One region of the Priestia filamentosa genome, then DNA from elsewhere that is predicted to be linked to it. Evidence: riboswitches for the same ligand, from Rfam matches in the RefSeq annotation. Region 1 holds a riboswitch; each other region holds the start of a gene.
What was found. Region 1 has a riboswitch for cobalamin ahead of B9N79_RS01040 ((2Fe-2S) ferredoxin domain-containing protein). Riboswitches for the same ligand answer to the same signal wherever they lie in the genome.
Positions count from the first base shown of each region.

Region 2: it holds a riboswitch for cobalamin, as region 1 does, so the genes downstream of both, B9N79_RS05675 (ABC transporter substrate-binding protein) here and B9N79_RS01040 ((2Fe-2S) ferredoxin domain-containing protein) in region 1, are expected to answer to the same signal.
Region 3: it holds a riboswitch for cobalamin, as region 1 does, so the genes downstream of both, metE (5-methyltetrahydropteroyltriglutamate--homocysteine S-methyltransferase) here and B9N79_RS01040 ((2Fe-2S) ferredoxin domain-containing protein) in region 1, are expected to answer to the same signal.

Region 1 is NZ_FXAJ01000001.1:187,432-193,234, reverse strand. It holds gene cobK (precorrin-6A reductase) at 1-249, opposite strand, end outside; gene B9N79_RS01050 (sirohydrochlorin chelatase) at 246-1,166, opposite strand; gene cobJ (precorrin-3B C(17)-methyltransferase) at 1,188-2,825, opposite strand; gene B9N79_RS01040 ((2Fe-2S) ferredoxin domain-containing protein) at 2,879-3,253, opposite strand; cobalamin riboswitch at 3,396-3,582, opposite strand; gene B9N79_RS01035 (universal stress protein) at 3,845-4,261, opposite strand; gene gerE (spore germination transcription factor GerE) at 4,375-4,599, opposite strand; gene B9N79_RS01025 (acyl-CoA thioesterase) at 4,715-5,182, opposite strand; gene sdhB (succinate dehydrogenase iron-sulfur subunit) at 5,237-5,803, opposite strand, start outside.
Region 2 is NZ_FXAJ01000001.1:1,094,201-1,100,003, forward strand. It holds gene B9N79_RS05660 (extracellular catalytic domain type 1 short-chain-length polyhydroxyalkanoate depolymerase) at 1-228, shown strand, start outside; gene B9N79_RS05665 (AI-2E family transporter) at 257-1,282, opposite strand; gene putP (sodium/proline symporter PutP) at 1,545-2,978, opposite strand; cobalamin riboswitch at 3,444-3,630, shown strand; gene B9N79_RS05675 (ABC transporter substrate-binding protein) at 3,768-5,300, shown strand; gene nikB (nickel ABC transporter permease) at 5,301-5,803, shown strand, end outside.
Region 3 is NZ_FXAJ01000001.1:975,235-981,037, reverse strand. It holds gene B9N79_RS05150 (thiol-disulfide oxidoreductase DCC family protein) at 1-351, shown strand, start outside; gene B9N79_RS05145 (GDSL-type esterase/lipase family protein) at 357-1,112, shown strand; gene metE (5-methyltetrahydropteroyltriglutamate--homocysteine S-methyltransferase) at 1,146-3,407, opposite strand; cobalamin riboswitch at 3,556-3,735, opposite strand; gene dacB (D-alanyl-D-alanine carboxypeptidase/D-alanyl-D-alanine endopeptidase) at 3,838-5,280, opposite strand; gene bshB2 (bacillithiol biosynthesis deacetylase BshB2) at 5,780-5,803, opposite strand, start outside.

The DNA.
Region 1 (5,803 bases):
CATTGCATTTTTAGATGCTTCTTCTGCAAAAGGATGGCTCCCATCGACAATAGCGCTCATCCCTTTTTCTTCTATTAATTTCACAATCTCGTCTGCATCTAATCTACCGACTTGAACAGATAAGTGGGCTCGCTGTAATTCAATCGCGGCATTTTCTGTTACAACCGTTGCTAAAAGAGGATAGCCTTCCTCACTGATCCGGATAGCAAGCTCTCTTGCATCACTTGTTCCAGCAATAAATAAAATCATTTTAAAACACCAGCTTTTTCGTCATCCTCATGGTGACGATGCCCATGCTCATGGTCGTGATGGTGGTGATGGCCGTGGTCATTGTCGTGATCATGATGGTGGTGGTGATCAATATGCTCCATTGCTTCAATTCTGTAAAGACAGGTATCACAATTCATTTTCACTTCACCTTCAAGCGCTTCCTCAACTCTATCTTTCAAAATCGTTTGAAGCTTTGGATGAAGGCCGAAATATTGAGCAAGCTTAAATTCAACTTCTGGATATTTTTCTTTAAATCCTTCAACAAGTTTTTCAAGACGTTTAATTAAAATCCCTGTAAAAAGGAAGTATGGAAGCACAACAATTTTCTTTGCTCCAAGCTTAATACAGCGTTCTACTCCTTGTTCAATCAAAGGATCTGTTACACCCATAAAGGATGTTTCAACAAGCTTATAGTTTGTTTTCTCCCAAAGAAGACGCGTGATTTTATAAAGCTCGCTGTTCGCGTCAGCATCGCTTCCACCGCGCCCAAGTAAGATAACCGCTGTTTCTTCTCCAGGACTTTCTAAATTTTCACCAGACTCTTTTAATCTTGTATTTAAAATTTCAAACGTTTCTTCATGAATACCAATTGGTCTGCCATATGTAAATTTCGTGTTTGGATACTTTTCTCTTGCTTCATCAATCGCTCCTGGAATGTGAATTTTAGAATGGCCAGCAGGAAGAAGCATGATTGGAATTAAAATAATATGATGTGCTCCTTTTTCTATACAGGTATCAATTCCATCTGCAATTGTTGGACGCTCAAATTCTAAGAAGCTTGTTTCTACTAACAACGTCTCTGGCAAAAGAGTCCTCATTTTCTCTACAAATTGACGTACTTCTTCATTTCCTTCAAAGTCACGGCTTCCGTGTCCAATAAATAATACAGCTTCCATTTGTTTTCCTCCTCTATTTTCCTAGTCTCCACAAGGAGCTGGCTCAATTTTAATTTTGGGTGTTACATCTTGGTAAATAAAACCACCTACTTCTTTTACACGTTTAAAGAATTTAAAGAACGACTCATTAGGATGACCCTTTTCTTTATACTCATCAACAATCCCTTCAACAACATCAACAATCTTTTCAGGAGAAATTCCTTCCGCAACAGGCTGTCCAGAATGTGCTGATCGGCCTACTGTTTTCGCTCCAAGAAACAAATCAAACTTTCCTTTTCGATATACAATTCCGATGTCATCTTGTACAGCTCTGTAGCAAGCCATACCACAGCCGTTGAACCCGATTTTTGTAACTTTTGGCATGTTCACTCCGCCAAGTCTTTCTTGCAGTTCTTCTGCATATGGAATGGAATCTTTTTTCTCCCCATCGCAGAAGTCACACGCCTTCATGGTTAAAACGTCTCCAACAGGAGCAAGGAGTAGACCTACTTCGCTAAGTCGCTTTGTTACTTTTTCTGGTTCAGCAGTTGGTACTTCAAGACGAATTTGATGATCTGGTGTATATTCAATTGACCCTTTTTCGCCTGCAACTTCAGCAATTGTAGTGAGCTGAACTGGTGTAAACTTTTTACTTACAAGTCCTGGGCTTACAGCAAGTTCGAAGATGGATTCCATCTTAGCCGTTACTTTTTCAAATGTTGTTTGCTCCTCTTTTCCTGTCACAAGGCTAAGAGCTTTCTCCGCAATCTCCCTTGAAGAAATTTTCTCTACTTCTTTAACTTTCTCAACTTTTTCTGCTTCCTTCTCTTCCACTGCTGGTGCTGCTTCTTCTTGTGAAAGTGCCCATGGCTCTGCCTCTTTTTTCAAACGTTGATGCGGTTTTAGCGGCTGTTTTGTTTCATTTAGCGTATATTTACGTTGATAGCCGCGTGGGGTAATCATTAAATCATCATAGAGAAATGTTGAAGAATTTCCAATAATAACAGTTGTTAGCATTCCAATTTCATGTTCAAGCATTTCTTTTAAATTGGTAATTACGATATTCTGACGGTCCCGATACGCGCTTTTCACAAGGCCAACAGGAGTATCTGGTGATCTATATTGAAGCAGGATACGCTGAGCTTCAGCAATTTGACGGGTTCTTCTTCCACTTTTCGGATTATAAAGAGCAATAACAAAATCAGCAGATGCCGCAGCTTCAATCCTTTTTTCAATAAGTGTCCATGGTGTTAAATGATCGCTTAGACTTATTGTGCACGCATCATGCATAACAGGAGCTCCTAATAATGAAGCACAAGAGTTAATAGCGGAGATACCAGGAATAATTTCAATTTCCACTCCGTCTTTTCTTGACCAACCTTTTTCAACAAGCACTTCATACACAAGACCAGCCATTCCATATACTCCTGCATCTCCGCTTGAGATCACAGCTACTTTTTTCCCTTGCTCAGCTTGCTTTACTGCTTCTTGGGCTCTTGTCACTTCCTCAGTCATTCCAGTACTAATAACCTGTTGATTTGACAATAATCCTTGGATAAGTTCCACATATGTTTTGTAGCCAATAATCATGTCACTTTCTTGAAGTGCCTCTTTCGCTCGTTCTGTAATATGTTCAAAATTTCCTGGACCAAATCCGACAATAAGCAATTTACCACTCATATTTTTTCCTCCTACCACAAGTTTTTCGAATGATGCGATTCTTTCGAAAACAGTTATTTCACTTTCTCTTTTGAAATTCCTTTTGGCGATGAGGAATTTTCAGGAGCTTTAAATCCTTCCTCATATGTGTAGATGATAGAGTTTTCAAGCTTATTCCCATTTAAGAGATGCTCTCTTACCATCTCTCTTCCAAGCTCTGGTGTCATTTCTTTATACCAAACTCCTTCAGGGTATACAATTGCTACACATCCGTCTTTACATCGTCCATTACATCGCGTTCTTGTTGTATGAATTTGAGCATCTGCCCCAAGCTTTTCAATTTCATCTCGAACAGCAACCGTTACTTCTTCTCCGCCCTTTTTCATACAAGTTCCACCATTACAAATTAAGAGATGATGCTTTGTTTCATTTAAATTCCACGTTGTCATCCATACCAACTCCCTCGTTAAAATCGTTTTCTCAAAAAACGCATAAAAAAAACACCTCTACGAGAAAGAGATGTAAAATGCACACCTGTACACGAGTTTGCACAATGGATTAGCACTTCTTCCTATGTCCCGTAGGTTTCAAATGAAGCAAACAGTTAAGGCAGGTCTCCTGACTCAAGGTAATCGTTCTACTACGTCTTCCCAAAAAAATTCAGTGACACGTTGTAATAGAACTCCCTTTTACAGTGGCGGGCACCGTGCCAGATTTTCACTGGCTTCCCTTTTCAACATAGGCTTTAAAGCTATGTACCTTCCTGTTTACAATATGAAATTGTCTTTAAAATGAAAGAAGAACTCTCCCTAGCAAAACATACATAGTGGAATCACTATCTCACCCTAAACAAATTTAGCTGTGATGATGACCTCCCTTATGTGCAGTATGCTAGGATAGTTCTCTATCTGCTACTTTTTTGATTTATGTAAAAATTTTTTCTTATATGAGTTTTCTAATTAACTACAATGATAGAGGATGTTGGCTCATTTTTCAATAAAGAATTCAATTGAAGAATAGGAGAAGCCTCATCCCTTCTCTTATTTCACAAGGAGAACGGAGCAGGAGGCCTTTTCTATTATTCTAGAACTAACACTACCAAGCACTACTTTTTGAAATCTATTAAATCCTCTACTTCCTACCACAATAAGTTCAATATCGTTCTCATTTGCATAACGAATAATTTCTTCAGCAGGATTTCCAACTCTAAAATGAACCTTATGAGTAATGTTATACTTTACGGCCATAGTATCAATTTCACGAAGAAATTCTTGCCTGTCTTCTAGCTTGTTTAAATTAGAGCGTTTATGCCAAGATGTTTTAGTTTTATCATCTCCTTCTTTCACGTGAAGAATTTGCAGTGGTGTACGATAACAAGAAGCAATGGAAAAAGCTTTCCCAAGAGCTTCTTTGGCCTGTTTTGAGCCATCTACGGCTGCAAGAATTTTATTGTACATTTCTTTCTCCCCCTATATTTCTTTATTTTTCTACTTCCCTTTTTTGACTGTAATAATCTTTCATTTCGCTAGAAAACAAAACCGACTATCTTTTACTGATAGTCGGCCACATGTTATAACTCGAGTTCTCCCATGCGAAGAAGTTCAACGACAGCTTGAGAACGCCCTTTAACGCCAAGCTTTTGCATTGCGTTAGAAATATGATTGCGAACCGTCTTTTCACTAATAAACAGCTCACTTGCGATCTCTTTCGTTGTTTTGTCCTGTACTAGAAGTTCAAAAACCTCTCGTTCTCTCTTTGTAAGTAACGGTTTAGGTGGAAATTCTTTATCCTTCAATGTAACCCTCCTTGCCTGATCCAGAGTCGAACTATCGGATGGGTGTAAGTTAGTCACGATATACTATGTAAAAAAGGATAAAGCGGTTCCTAGAATTCGCAAGTTATGCTATATTTTATTCACTTTTTTTCGATTGATAAGGCTTTAATTTTTCAAGTTGCTCCTCTGTCCATGGAACAGATTTACCCGTTCTTTTGGAGACCTGTACAAGAGCGCCTCGTCCTGTGAAACAAATTTCCTCTTTTTCATTTATCCCCACATAGTGTAAATCAACAGATGAACGTCCAGTATGCTCAATTTTCGTTTTTACTCTAAGCACTTCTCCAAAGAAGACTTGCTGAACAAAATCACACTGTAAATCAGCAACAACGGGCATTGTTTCACTATCAGACTTCTTCCATATTTCCATAAAACCAATATGCTGAAAAAAAGCTGTTCGGGCTTCTTCAAAATAAAGGAAAGGAACGGTATTATTCATGTGACCAAACATATCTGTCTCACAAAAGCGAACTCGAATCTCTCTATTAAAGGTAAAATCGTGCTTCCAAGTCTCTATATTGTTAATATAATCCGGCTTTTTCATTCATCTTCCTCCTTTGATGAAAAGAAACCTCTCCATACTGGAGAGGTTTCTTTTTTATTCTGCATCACTTCCAAAAAACTTTCGGAAAGAGCGAAGAGTAGTGTCTCTGTTTAAAGCAGCAATTGATGTTGTTAATGGAATACCTTTTGGACAAGATTTTACGCAGTTTTGTGAGTTACCGCAATTTGAAAGTCCTCCATCTTCCATTAGAGCATCAAGTCGTTCATGTTTATTCATTGCTCCAGTCGGATGTGCATTGAATAAGCGAACTTGTGATAATGGAGCAGGTCCAATGAAATTTGATTTACTGTTTACATTTGGACAAGCTTCTAAGCATACTCCACAAGTCATACATTTTGAGAGCTCGTATGCCCATTGGCGTTTCTTCTCTGGCATACGTGGTCCCGGCCCTAAATCGTAAGTTCCATCAATCGGTACCCATGCTTTTACTTTTTTCAATGAATCAAACATGCGGCTACGGTCGACTTGTAGATCCCTCACAATAGGGAAAGTTTTCATTGGCTTGAGTCGAATCGGTTGTTCAAGTTTATCAACTAACGCTGTACAAGATTGACGAGGGCGTCCGTTAATAACCATTGAGCATGCTCCACAAACTTCTTC
Region 2 (5,803 bases), 910 kb from region 1:
GGAAAAGTGAGAAATGGAAAAGAATATACGCATGACTTGTATCGAAACAAACGGGGGGAATCTATTGTTGAGAAATATACGGTATTAAACATGGGGCATGCATGGTCAGGAGGAAATGACAATGGAAGCTTTACAGATTCTGAAGGACCTCATGCAAGTAAAATCATGTGGGATTTTTTTATTAGAGAAAATCGAAAAAATGGATATTCAAATCAAAAAAGCTCTTGAAGAAATCTTCTCAAGAGCTTTTTTCATGTTAAGCTTTTTCTTCTTTATTGTTTGTAACCCCTAATACATCAAGTAAAAATACAAAGACAGGTATTCCGACAATTAATCCCCATACTCCGAAAAAGTGTTCTGAAAAAATGAGTACAATAAAGGTGAAAAAAACCGGAAGCTCTGTTTTGGCTGACATAAGTTTTGGATTTAGAAGGTAAGCTTCAATAGCATGAATAACCATAATCATAATCAGTAAGTATAGAATCATTGTAAATCCACCAATTGTATATCCAATGATGGAAAGTGGGATAAGCGAGAGGATAACCCCAGCAACCGGAATAAGACCGAGGAAGAAAATTAAAATCGCTAGCCCGAACAGCTGTGGAAAATCAAAAAACCAAAGGCCGATTGTTGTAAGAACACAGTTTACAAGAGCAATAATAAACTGAGCTTCAATGACTTTTCCAAATGTCCTAACGAATTTACGACCGAAGAAAGCAATCTCTGTATAAAAAGCAGACAGCTTACTTTGCTGAAACTTTTGGCTGAACATAATAAGTCTTTGTTTTTCCATAAGGAAGAACATGCTTAAAATTAAAGACAAAAAGATTTGGACACTTAGGATACTAAGGTCTGTTAAGTATTTGTATAAAAAATTAAATCCTTGTTCAATATAAGTATTTAAATTTACGCTATCAAACGTATTTGAGATAAAGGAGAAGAAAGGAATATCTTCTGGATTCAGATAAAATGACTTAATTTGTTTTACAAGCTCTTCAACTTGTGTTTTAATAACTGGATAAAATCTAAAACCACCTACAATAAGTCCAGTGACAAGTAAAACGTAAAGAATAAGCACGATGAGCTTTTGGCTGATGGGTACCCATTTATGCACCCATTTTGTGACAAACGTTTGCACTCTATCCATCAAAAAAGTGAAAATAAACGTTAACAAAATAAAATTGATCATGCTTTTTAGAGCGAAAAGAGCAAGCGCTAAAATGAGGAAAATCAAGAAGCGTCTAAAACCGCGGTTTTCCCAGAGTTTTGCTAATCCAGTCATTGTTTACATCTCCCATAAAAAATATAGTGTACTCTTGTTTAACCCGCTATTATGGGAAACTACAGAAAATATTAAAAGGAATATTTAAAAACTGCTGTGCATTTCCGAACGTGTATCGTGTTAAACCTATCTCTTAATATTATATGCTTTTCATGTTTAATTTTAAAGCTGTATTAGCGATTTTGAATATTTAATTGAAGATGAAAAGAAAAAAACTCCCTTTGAAAGCAAAAGGAGTTTTTAAATATAAATGAAGCGTACATTATTTGTGGCTGTCTTTTAAGACTTCTTCCATTTTACTAAACGTGTTTTGAACACTTTGAGAAGGAGTTGTCGTAAAGAAACTTACAACTACAACGGCAAGTAAGCTTGCAAAGAAGCCTGGAATCATTTCATACATAAAATCAGACATCCCTGTTTGCACCCAAGTAAGCACAACAACAGTACCTACAATAATGCCGGAAAGCGCACCCCACTTTGTCATACGTCTCCAGAATAGACTCAAAAGAATAGCAGGACCAAATGCTGAACCGAAACCAGCCCATGCATAACCAACAAGATCTAAGATAGTACTATTTGGTGTGTATGAGAGCATAACGGCAATCACGGCAACAACTAAAACAGCGAGTCGCCCAACTGTAACAAGTTCTTTATCAGAGGCATCTCTACGGAAGAATGTTTTATAAAAGTCCTCTGTTGCTGCACTTGATGTTACAAGAAGCTGAGATGAAATTGTGCTCATAATAGCGGCTAAAATAGCGGCTAGTAAAAATCCTGTAATATAAGAGTTGAATAAAATGTCAGATAACAGAATAAAAATCGTTTCAGGATCATTCAACGTTATGTTATTTTCTGTAACATAGGCTAATCCAAATAGTCCTGTTAAGCAGGCTCCAATAATCGCAATAATCATCCAGCCCATTCCAATACGTCGAGCTGGTTTTAATTCTTTTATAGAACTAATAGCCATAAAACGAACAATAATATGGGGTTGGCCGAAATAGCCTAATCCCCAGGCAAGAAGTGAGAGGAGGCCAATAACTGTTGTTCCTTTGAAAAGGTCCAAATGTGTTGCATCAATGCTTTTGATGGTATCAAATACATTCGTTGGTCCACCTAAGTCGAATAGCACAACAACTGGTACTAGAATAAGAGCAAGAAACATAATAATACCTTGCACAAAATCTGTTAAACTTACAGCTAGAAAGCCACCGAAGAGGGTATATGCAACAACAACAATAGCGATAAGAAACATTCCATATCTGTAGTCTAACCCAAAAGCAGATTCAAATAATCTTCCACCGGATACTAATCCAGATGAAGTATAAAGAGTAAAGAAAACTAAAATAACAAGTGCTGATACTAATCGTAGCATACGGCTTTTATCTTCAAATCGGTTTTCAAAATAGTCAGGAATCGTAATGGAGTCGTCAGCAACATATGTGTATGTTCGAAGCCGTGGAGCTACAAGTAAATAATTTAAATAGGCTCCAATGGATAATCCGACAGCAAGCCATACTCCAGATAGTCCTGTTGTATACAATGCACCAGGAAGCCCCATAAGCATCCATCCGCTCATGTCAGATGCTCCTGCTGAAAGAGCAGTAACTGCAGGACCAAGTCCGCGTCCTCCTAACATGTACCCCGATATATCATCTGTTGATTTTTTATATGCATACCAACCTATTGCGAGCATCCCTAAAAAGTAAATGCCCAGTGTAATATAAGAACCAATGTCCACCAAATCTCTCCCTTGTTTTTTTTACGCTATAAGCGCTGATGAAGTGAATTATTTCTCTTATTCTATGAGAAAATAATTTAACTATTCGGACTATTATTGTAAAGTAAAAATGACTAGGAGTAAAGTCTGTTTTGAGTAAATATGACTATTCTCACCGAAAAAGGCAAAAATATCAAAGTGACGATAAGGTGTCATGTTTAGGGGAATATAGCTTGTTTTAAAGAATTTGAAGGGGAGCAATATAGTCCCTTTTACCTAATTTGTTTTCCTTGTTGAATTTATACCCTTACAATAAAGAGAAGAGCAGTTTATTCTCTTTCTCTTCATATTGCAATTGGATACATTTGCTTTATAATATAGAAGAACTGCATTTGTAATTAGTAGAATGTCAGGCTTTAAAAAGTACAAAAAATAAAAATTTTATAAAGTTTGGAAATAGGTGTAAAGCATAGTTTGCTTGCTTAAAAGGGAAGTCGATGAAATTTCGACACGGACCCGCCACTGTGAATGGAGTATAGGAGCTTTAAATAGACCACTGAACAAAAGTTCGGGAAGGTAAAAGGCTCTTTTCCTAAGTCAGGAGACCTGCCTGTTTTAACATCGCTGTTCGACCTACGGGAGTTTAGGGAGGTGGTTAGAATGCCTGTTTTCTTAAACTTTATGAATATAAAAGCATGTCTAACCTTTGAAAGGGGAGACATGCTTATTTTTTTAGCCTAGATCAATAAAAGGAGAGAGAAGAAAATGAAAAAAGCACGCAGTTATTCGGTTATTTTAGCTCTATTATTTTTTATTTTTCTAGCTGTAGCAGGCTGTTCAGAAGGACAAGATAGGGCAGAGTCAGACTCAAAAAAATTATCTTTTGCATTTCCATGGAGCCCAAAGAGCCTTGATCCACACGGCAGCGATAGCTGGGAAGTAATGCGATCTGGTGCAGGTGAAACACTTGTAAAACTCAATGAAGATTTAAAACCAGAACCTTGGTTAGCAAGCAGCTGGGAAAGAAAAGATCGCAAAACGTGGACCTTCACATTAAAGAAAAATGTAAGCTTTCATAATGGAGAGAAAATGAGTGCTGAAAGTGTAAAAAAATCGCTTCTACGTTCAAATGAAAAAGATTCAAAGGTTAAAGATTTACTAAACTTGGAAACTATCCGTGTTATCGATGATCACAAAATTGAGATTGTTACAAAACAACCAAACGAAGCTTTAATTTCACATCTAGCTGATCCATCTACAATTATTGCAGAGGTCTCTACATTAGATGAAAAAGAGGAATATCCTGCCCTTACAGGAGCTTTTAAATTTGAGAAATTTAACAAAGACGAATCGCTGATTATGAAGAGAAATGAGGAATACTGGGGACAGAAAGCAAGGGTTAAAGAGATTGATATAAAATTCATATCAGATGGAAATACGAGACTTATGGCTTTACAATCAGGAGATGTTGACGGTGCTGTTGATATTTCAACAGATCAAATTAGCGTGCTGAAAAACAGCGACAATATCAATGTCTTAACTGCTCCTTCACTTCGAACGCATATGATGATGTTCAATATGAGCTCAGCTCGCGTAACAAATCTTTCCGTTCGACAAGCAATTGATAAAGTCTTACCGAGAGAAGAGATCTTAACGTCTATTATGAAAAATGAAGGAACGAAAGGAAACGGCCCATTTCCAGAAGTATTGTCTTTTGGAAAAGTAAAGCAGAGCCAAGAAAATCAGTCTTTTGATTCGTTAATGAAACAAGGAGGCTATACGAAAGAGGATGGAGTATGGACTAAGGGTGGAGAGCCTTTGCAACTAACAATGCTGACTTTCCCTCAACGACCAGAGTTGACGGTAATGGCTGAAACGATTCAAAGCTCACTATTAAAAGAAGGGATAAAAGTAAAGGTAAGAAGCGTGGAAAATATTGATGATGTTCTTGCGGAGGATAATTGGGACTTATCGATGTATAGCATGCTGACAGCACATACGGGAGATCCTCAATACTTCTTAAACTTGTTTTATAATTCTAAGAGCCCAGCAAATGTAAGTCATTATAATTCAGCTGAGGTGGACAAACTGTTAACAGAGTTAAATCAAACTTCTGGAGAAAAAGAGCGTGAAGAAATCGCAATAAAAATCGGTAATCAAATTAATAAAGATATTCCCCAATCATTTATCGTTTATCCAAATACCGTATTTGGAGTGAATGAAAAGGTGAAAAACTTTGAGCCAAGTCCAATCGAGTATTACTATATTACTCCAAATATTGATGTGAGCATGTCTTAAATGATTCGCTTTATCGCTGAACGCGTTGTACAGCTTGTTCTTGTTGTTTTTCTTATGTCAACCTTCACATTTTTATTGCTTAGGCTAGCCCCCGGAGATCCTGCACGCCTTATGTTAACAGCTCATAACGTGCCTGCATCACAAGAAGCGTTAGATAGCGTAAGAGAAGAGCTTGGCTTAACAAACACACTCCCCGTTCAATATGTGCATTGGATAACAGACGTATTTACAGGACAGTGGGGAGTGTCCTATATGTCAAAACAGCCTGTACTTGAAGAAATTGTGAGAAGAATTCCAGCCACATTTGTACTAGCCCTAGGCGGTTTAGGGGTTATGCTTTTTATGACTTTTCTTTTTGGAATGTCTACAGCCCTCCGTTCACAAGGAATAGTGAATCGTTTTGGGAAGGGCCTTGCGCTTGTTGGCTCATCTCTCCCATCATTTTGGCTAGGATTTTTACTCATATATATTTGTTCTGTAAAGTATCAGTTGCTTCCTTCAAT
Region 3 (5,803 bases), 790 kb from region 1:
TTTTTAATCAAAAGAGATCACAGTGAGCTTTTATCATTCTCTTCTCTTCAGTCATCATATGGACAAAAGCTGCTCGAGGAATTCAATCTTCCAAAGGATGACTTTGATAGCTTTATTTACATAACAAACGGGAAAGTCTATAGTAAATCTACTGCAGCACTTAAAATTGCCCGCAAGCTTTCGTTTCCTTATAATCTCTTATATGGGTTCATCTTAATTCCCATTCCTATTCGAGATAAGTTTTATTCTATTATAGCGCGAAACCGTTATCGATTGTTTCCCAAAAAAACTTTATGCGAAATCCCACCGGAACATATTCGCAAACGATTTTTAGATGACAAAAGCGAGTGATGTAGTTGAAAAAAGTAATGTTGTTACTGTCTTTATTTCTTGTTGTCCCATTTTCCCATGCTTACGGCTCTGTACATGACGTAAATTACGTAGCTCTTGGTGACTCTTTAGCAAAAGGCATGAATCCATATAAAACAGTTGGCGAAGGGTATAGTGATAAACTCGTTCCTCTCCTTGAACAGGAAGGCCGTTCTGTTGCATTTTCAAAAGAGTTTTCTGTACCTGGTTACACAACGGCAAATCTTCTTCAAGATTTAGAGGTTAATGCGTATAGCAAACACGAGAACTTGTTTCATTCTGTTGAAAATGCATCTCTTATTACTGTACAGGCAGGAGCAAATGATCTTCTTCATTATATTGCTCCACACCGCCAACATATGGTATCGCTTAGCAATAGCGAATGGGAGAGCTTATTACAGCAAACACAGCAAAACATGAAAACCATTTTAAAACGAATTAGAGATCTTAACCCAACGAGTGACGTCTATGTTGTTGGATATTATTTTCCTTTTTCAAACATTGACAATCCCTTTCAAGAACAAAACTTGAAACAGCGGGTTTTAGACCTTAATGTAGCCCTGCAAAAAGCAGCCTCTTCACAGGAGCATGTTTATTACGTTTCAACAGAGAATTTGTTTTCACAAAACAGAAGAACCTATTTACCAAATAAGATTGATATTCATCCTTCTCAGCAAGGATATGATCTGTTGGCACATCGAATTTTCGATACAATCCATTTTTCAGAAAGGTTCCTCCAATAAAAGAGCACCGTTCATCTGAACGGTGCTCTTTTATTAAGCTTCTATTAGACTCGAACGATATTTCTTTGTTGCTTTAACAAGGACTTGAAGTGATTTTATCGCTTCTTCCTCTTTACGCGTTTTTAGACCACAATCTGGGTTAACCCAAAATTGTTTTTCGTCTAATACACGTAGAGAAGCTCTAATGTTTGAGATAATATCCTCTTCATTTGGAATTTGCGGGCTATGAATATCATATACGCCAAGTCCAATTTCTTTTTCATAATGAAAATCTTCAAATGCTTGAAGCAGACGGCCATGACTGCGTGATGTTTCAATTGAAATCACATCTGCATCAAGGTCATCAATTGTATTCATAATTTCATTAAAATTAGAATAACACATATGAGTATGAATTTGCGTTTCATCTTTCACCCCGTAAGCAGAAAGTCTGAATGCATATGCAGCAGCTTTTAGATACCCTTCCTTCTCTTCTTCTCGCAATGGAAGGCCTTCTCGAAGGGCAGGTTCATCAATCTGAATAATAGCTATTCCTGCGTCTTCTAATGCTAATACTTCCTGACGGATAGCAAGACCGATTTGATTCATCACCACTTCTTTTGACTCGTCATGACGAGGGAAAGACCAGTTTAAAATGGTAACAGGACCTGTTAGCATCCCTTTTACAGGCTTATTTGTTAAACTTTGAGCATATACGCTTTCTTTCACCGTCATTGGCTCTTTAAGTGATACATCTCCGTAAATAAGAGGTGGTTTTACGCAACGTGAACCGTAAGACTGCACCCAGCCAAACTTTGTTACTTCCATACCGTCCAGCTTTTCACCGAAATATTCGACCATATCTGTACGCTCAAACTCTCCGTGCACGAGAACGTCTAATCCAAGGTCCTCTTGAATATCGATCCAGCGGGAGGTCATTTCTTGAATAAACTGCTCATATTGTGCGTCTGTAATTTGTTTCTTCCGCCATTTTAAACGTGTTCTTCGCACTTCTTTTGTTTGAGGCATACTTCCAATCGTTGTTGTTGGTAAAAGCGGTAGCTTTAACTTTTCCTGCTGTTTCTTCGCTCTTAACTCATACGGTGGACGCGTTGCCTTAAGTTGTGCAAGCTCCTTAATTTCTTCTTGAACTTTATGATTATGACGCAATGGTGCTGCAACGAAAGCTTCAAAGCTTTTATCATAATCTTTAAACGATGTATTGTTCTCAATTCCGCTTTCTAATGCTTTTAGTTCTCCTAACTTTTCCTTAGCGAAACTTAGCGCTCCTTCTAAAAAGCTCGGAAGACTTTCATTCTCGGCTGTAACAGGAACATGTAGTAAGCTTGATGAAGGCTGTACCCAGAGGTCCCCATCGATTAAATTCAGAAGCTCTTTAACTTCAGCACTCGTTTCTGTTAAATTAGCCTTCCATACATTTCGTCCGTCAATAACTCCTGCTGCTAATACTTTTCCTTTTGGAAAGCCCCATTTTTTCAGCTGTTCTTTTGTTTCCCCTTTATCATGAATAAAATCAAGTCCAAAACCATCTACAGGGAGGGATAGAACCTTTTTATAATCAGAAACAGCTTCATAGTATGTTTGAAGAAGCAACTTCGTATTTTTGCAGCTCTTCGCTATTTCAGCATAGCCGTTTTCAATCACTTTCCATACTTCCTGATCTAATGGGGATGTAAAAATTGGTTCTTCTAAGCTGACCCACTCTACTCCTTCTGCATCTAATTGTTGCAAAAGCTGTTGATAAAGCGGGATAAGACGCTGAATCCACGATGCTTTTTCTGTTTCTTTATATCCTTTCCCAAGAAGAACGAGCGTTGCTGGCCCTACAAGAGTTACTTTTCCATTTACACCAAGCTTCTGTTTTGCTTTTTTCCAATAATCTAAAAATCGATTTTCTTTTAAAGAAGGCGTAACATTCTCAAACTCCGGCACAATATAGTGATAGTTCGTATTGAACCATTTTGTCATTGTCATTGCTTCCGACCCGTCTGTTCCACGAGCCATGCTGTAATACGTTTCAAGTGGTGTTTTATTTACATTTTTGAACCGATCTGGCACAAGATCAAACGTCCATAATAAATCTAAGACATGATCATACAAACTAAAATCACCAACAGGAATATGCGTAATTCCCGCTTCCTTTTGCACGCGAATTCCTTCTAAAAATAAGCGATCTAGTTCTTCTTTAAACTCTTTTTCTTCAAGCGTTCCTTCCCAAAAACTCTCTAGCGCGTTCTTCCACTCTCTTTTTTCTCCGATTCTTGGATATCCGATATTTGAACTGTATACTGTCATGTTTTCTCCTCCGTCTCTATTGTCTTTTTAGCTATCAAAAAAACTCCCTTTTTTTCAAAAAAGAGAGTTAGAAGGCGACTTTAAGAACTGTTGAAACGGATCCATCTATTCAACATAAACCTTCACTCCTCCCTATGAACGCGTAGGTATAAAGCGCAAACAAGTGGCAGGTCTCCTGACTTAGGTTCATCGTTCTTCTATCCCTTCCCGCTTTCGCAGTGGCTATGATAGAAACTCCCCTTCACAGTGGCGCGACCGTGGCGGCTTCTCACCGCTCTTCCCTTTTAAGCTGCAGCGTATGTACAGCACCTCTTGCATGGACATTATAAAATTAGTCTCCTCGACTGAGGAATTGTTAATAAGAATAACGCGATTTTCCCCTTTGTGCAAGACTATTTTTCAGATTATTCATTTTTGATCTAATTTTTTATTATTTTAAAGAAGCTAAAATAACCGCAATTTTGTCTTCAATATCTTTTACATCTTCTGCTAGAAAAGCATTAAAAACGATTGAGAAAATAAGTTCCTCTCCAGCTTCTGTTGTTACATATCCTGAAAGAGAGCTAGCACCTGTAATAGATCCTGTTTTGGCTCTTACATTTCCTTCTGCAGCAGTCCCTCTCATCCGTTCATCGAGCGTTCCCCCTATCAATTCATCTGGATCTCCTGCTAAAGGTAAAGATTCGTAAAAATTATCGTACCAAGGTTTTTGCCTAGCATGAAAAAGAAGGGAAGAAATTTCGTCTGTTGGCACTCCGCTCACATGTGATAGGCCTGAACCATCCCGAATCATCATATTGTCTACATTGACATCCAACTCAGAAAGTGTTTGGTCCAAAGACGTTAAACCGGCTTCAAAGCTTCCTTCACCGTACTGTACTTTTCCCATTTCTTTCACAAAAATTTCTGCAATTGTATTATTACTCAGTTTCATATACGGAATAAAAATTTCCCCAAGTGGCGGAGATTCCTTTACTCCCATCAATTGAGCTTTTTGAGGTGTTTCTTCTTTCTTCACTTTTCCTGTTACTTTTATTCCGTTCTTCTCTAAAGCGTCTTTAAATAAAGAAGTCGTATACAAAGCAGGGTCCTCGACAGCAATGGCTGTTTGATCAGATTCCTCTCCCTCCTTGATAATTCCCTTTACTACAATAACATTTTCATTCCGTTTTCTGACAATTTCTAAATCTGTTTCTCCTTTTCCTGTTTTCGTTTCATTCATCACTCTCACATAGTCCGTTTTAGGGGATATAGAGATGTGAGCTTTCTTACCATTTTTGGTTGGTGTTGTCTCCACTATAACTGTTCCCGCTTCATAGCGATAATCAGGAGAGAACGTCAACGCTGATATTTGAGCGCCATATGCATATGATTCGTCTTTCCAAATCATATCTTCTGAAAGCCGAACATCGTCATACCACGTTTCATCTCCAATAATATTTCCCGCAATTTTCTTGATTCCTTTTTCGTGTAATAACGCTGAAAACTGCTGTAACTCCTGTAATCCAAGAGTTGGATCTCCTTTTCCTTTTAAATAAAGATTCCCTTTTAAAACACCATTTTTCACTTTTCCATCATGCCAAAGCTCTGTGTGAAATTTATACTCCTCACCTAATGTTTCAAGCACTGCTGCCCCTGTAAAGAGTTTCATATTAGAAGCAATTTTCATTCGAACTGAGCTGTTCTTTTCATACAGTACTTCTCCGCTTTTGGCCTTTTTTATACTAATTGAACTTATCCCACCCTTTAAATCTTTATGTTGTAACACTTGTTCAATTTTTGTTTCTAATGTACTCGCCCCCTCGGCTGACACGTTAACGGCCCTTGTTATGATTAATACCAACATCACCAAAATTCCACACCATTTTTTCATATCCTTCCTCCTTTATGTACTCTTGTGCATAGATTTTCACATTCCCCTTATTATTATTGATGTTTTATGTACAGAGAGAAGAACAAGTTTATAAAAAAAAGAAGCTTTTTGTTTAAAAGCTTCTTTTTTTATAAGATGACATATAGTCATGATAATCAGAATAATGAGAAGCAGGCTTAAGAGGATATAATGATCATTATATTTGTTTTGTCAAGCATGCAGACACTCCGCTCATCAATTCCTCTCACTATCGAAAAAGCAAGAACAGAAATATAATATCTTCTACTATTCTAAAATACTTTCTTTTCCCTTCAAATGAGATCAAAAACCCGGGACTTACAGTCTGAAAAGTTTTTTCACAAATAAATTTTCTGCTAAAAACAGCGACACAGCGCTAATAATATAAGATTTTTCATTCCTCTTTTCCACAACTCCATTCCCTTATATACCTATTACAACACAAAAAAAGCAGATGTGTTCACCACATCTGCTTCCTTCTTTACTTTCCTTCATCATCAAAAGA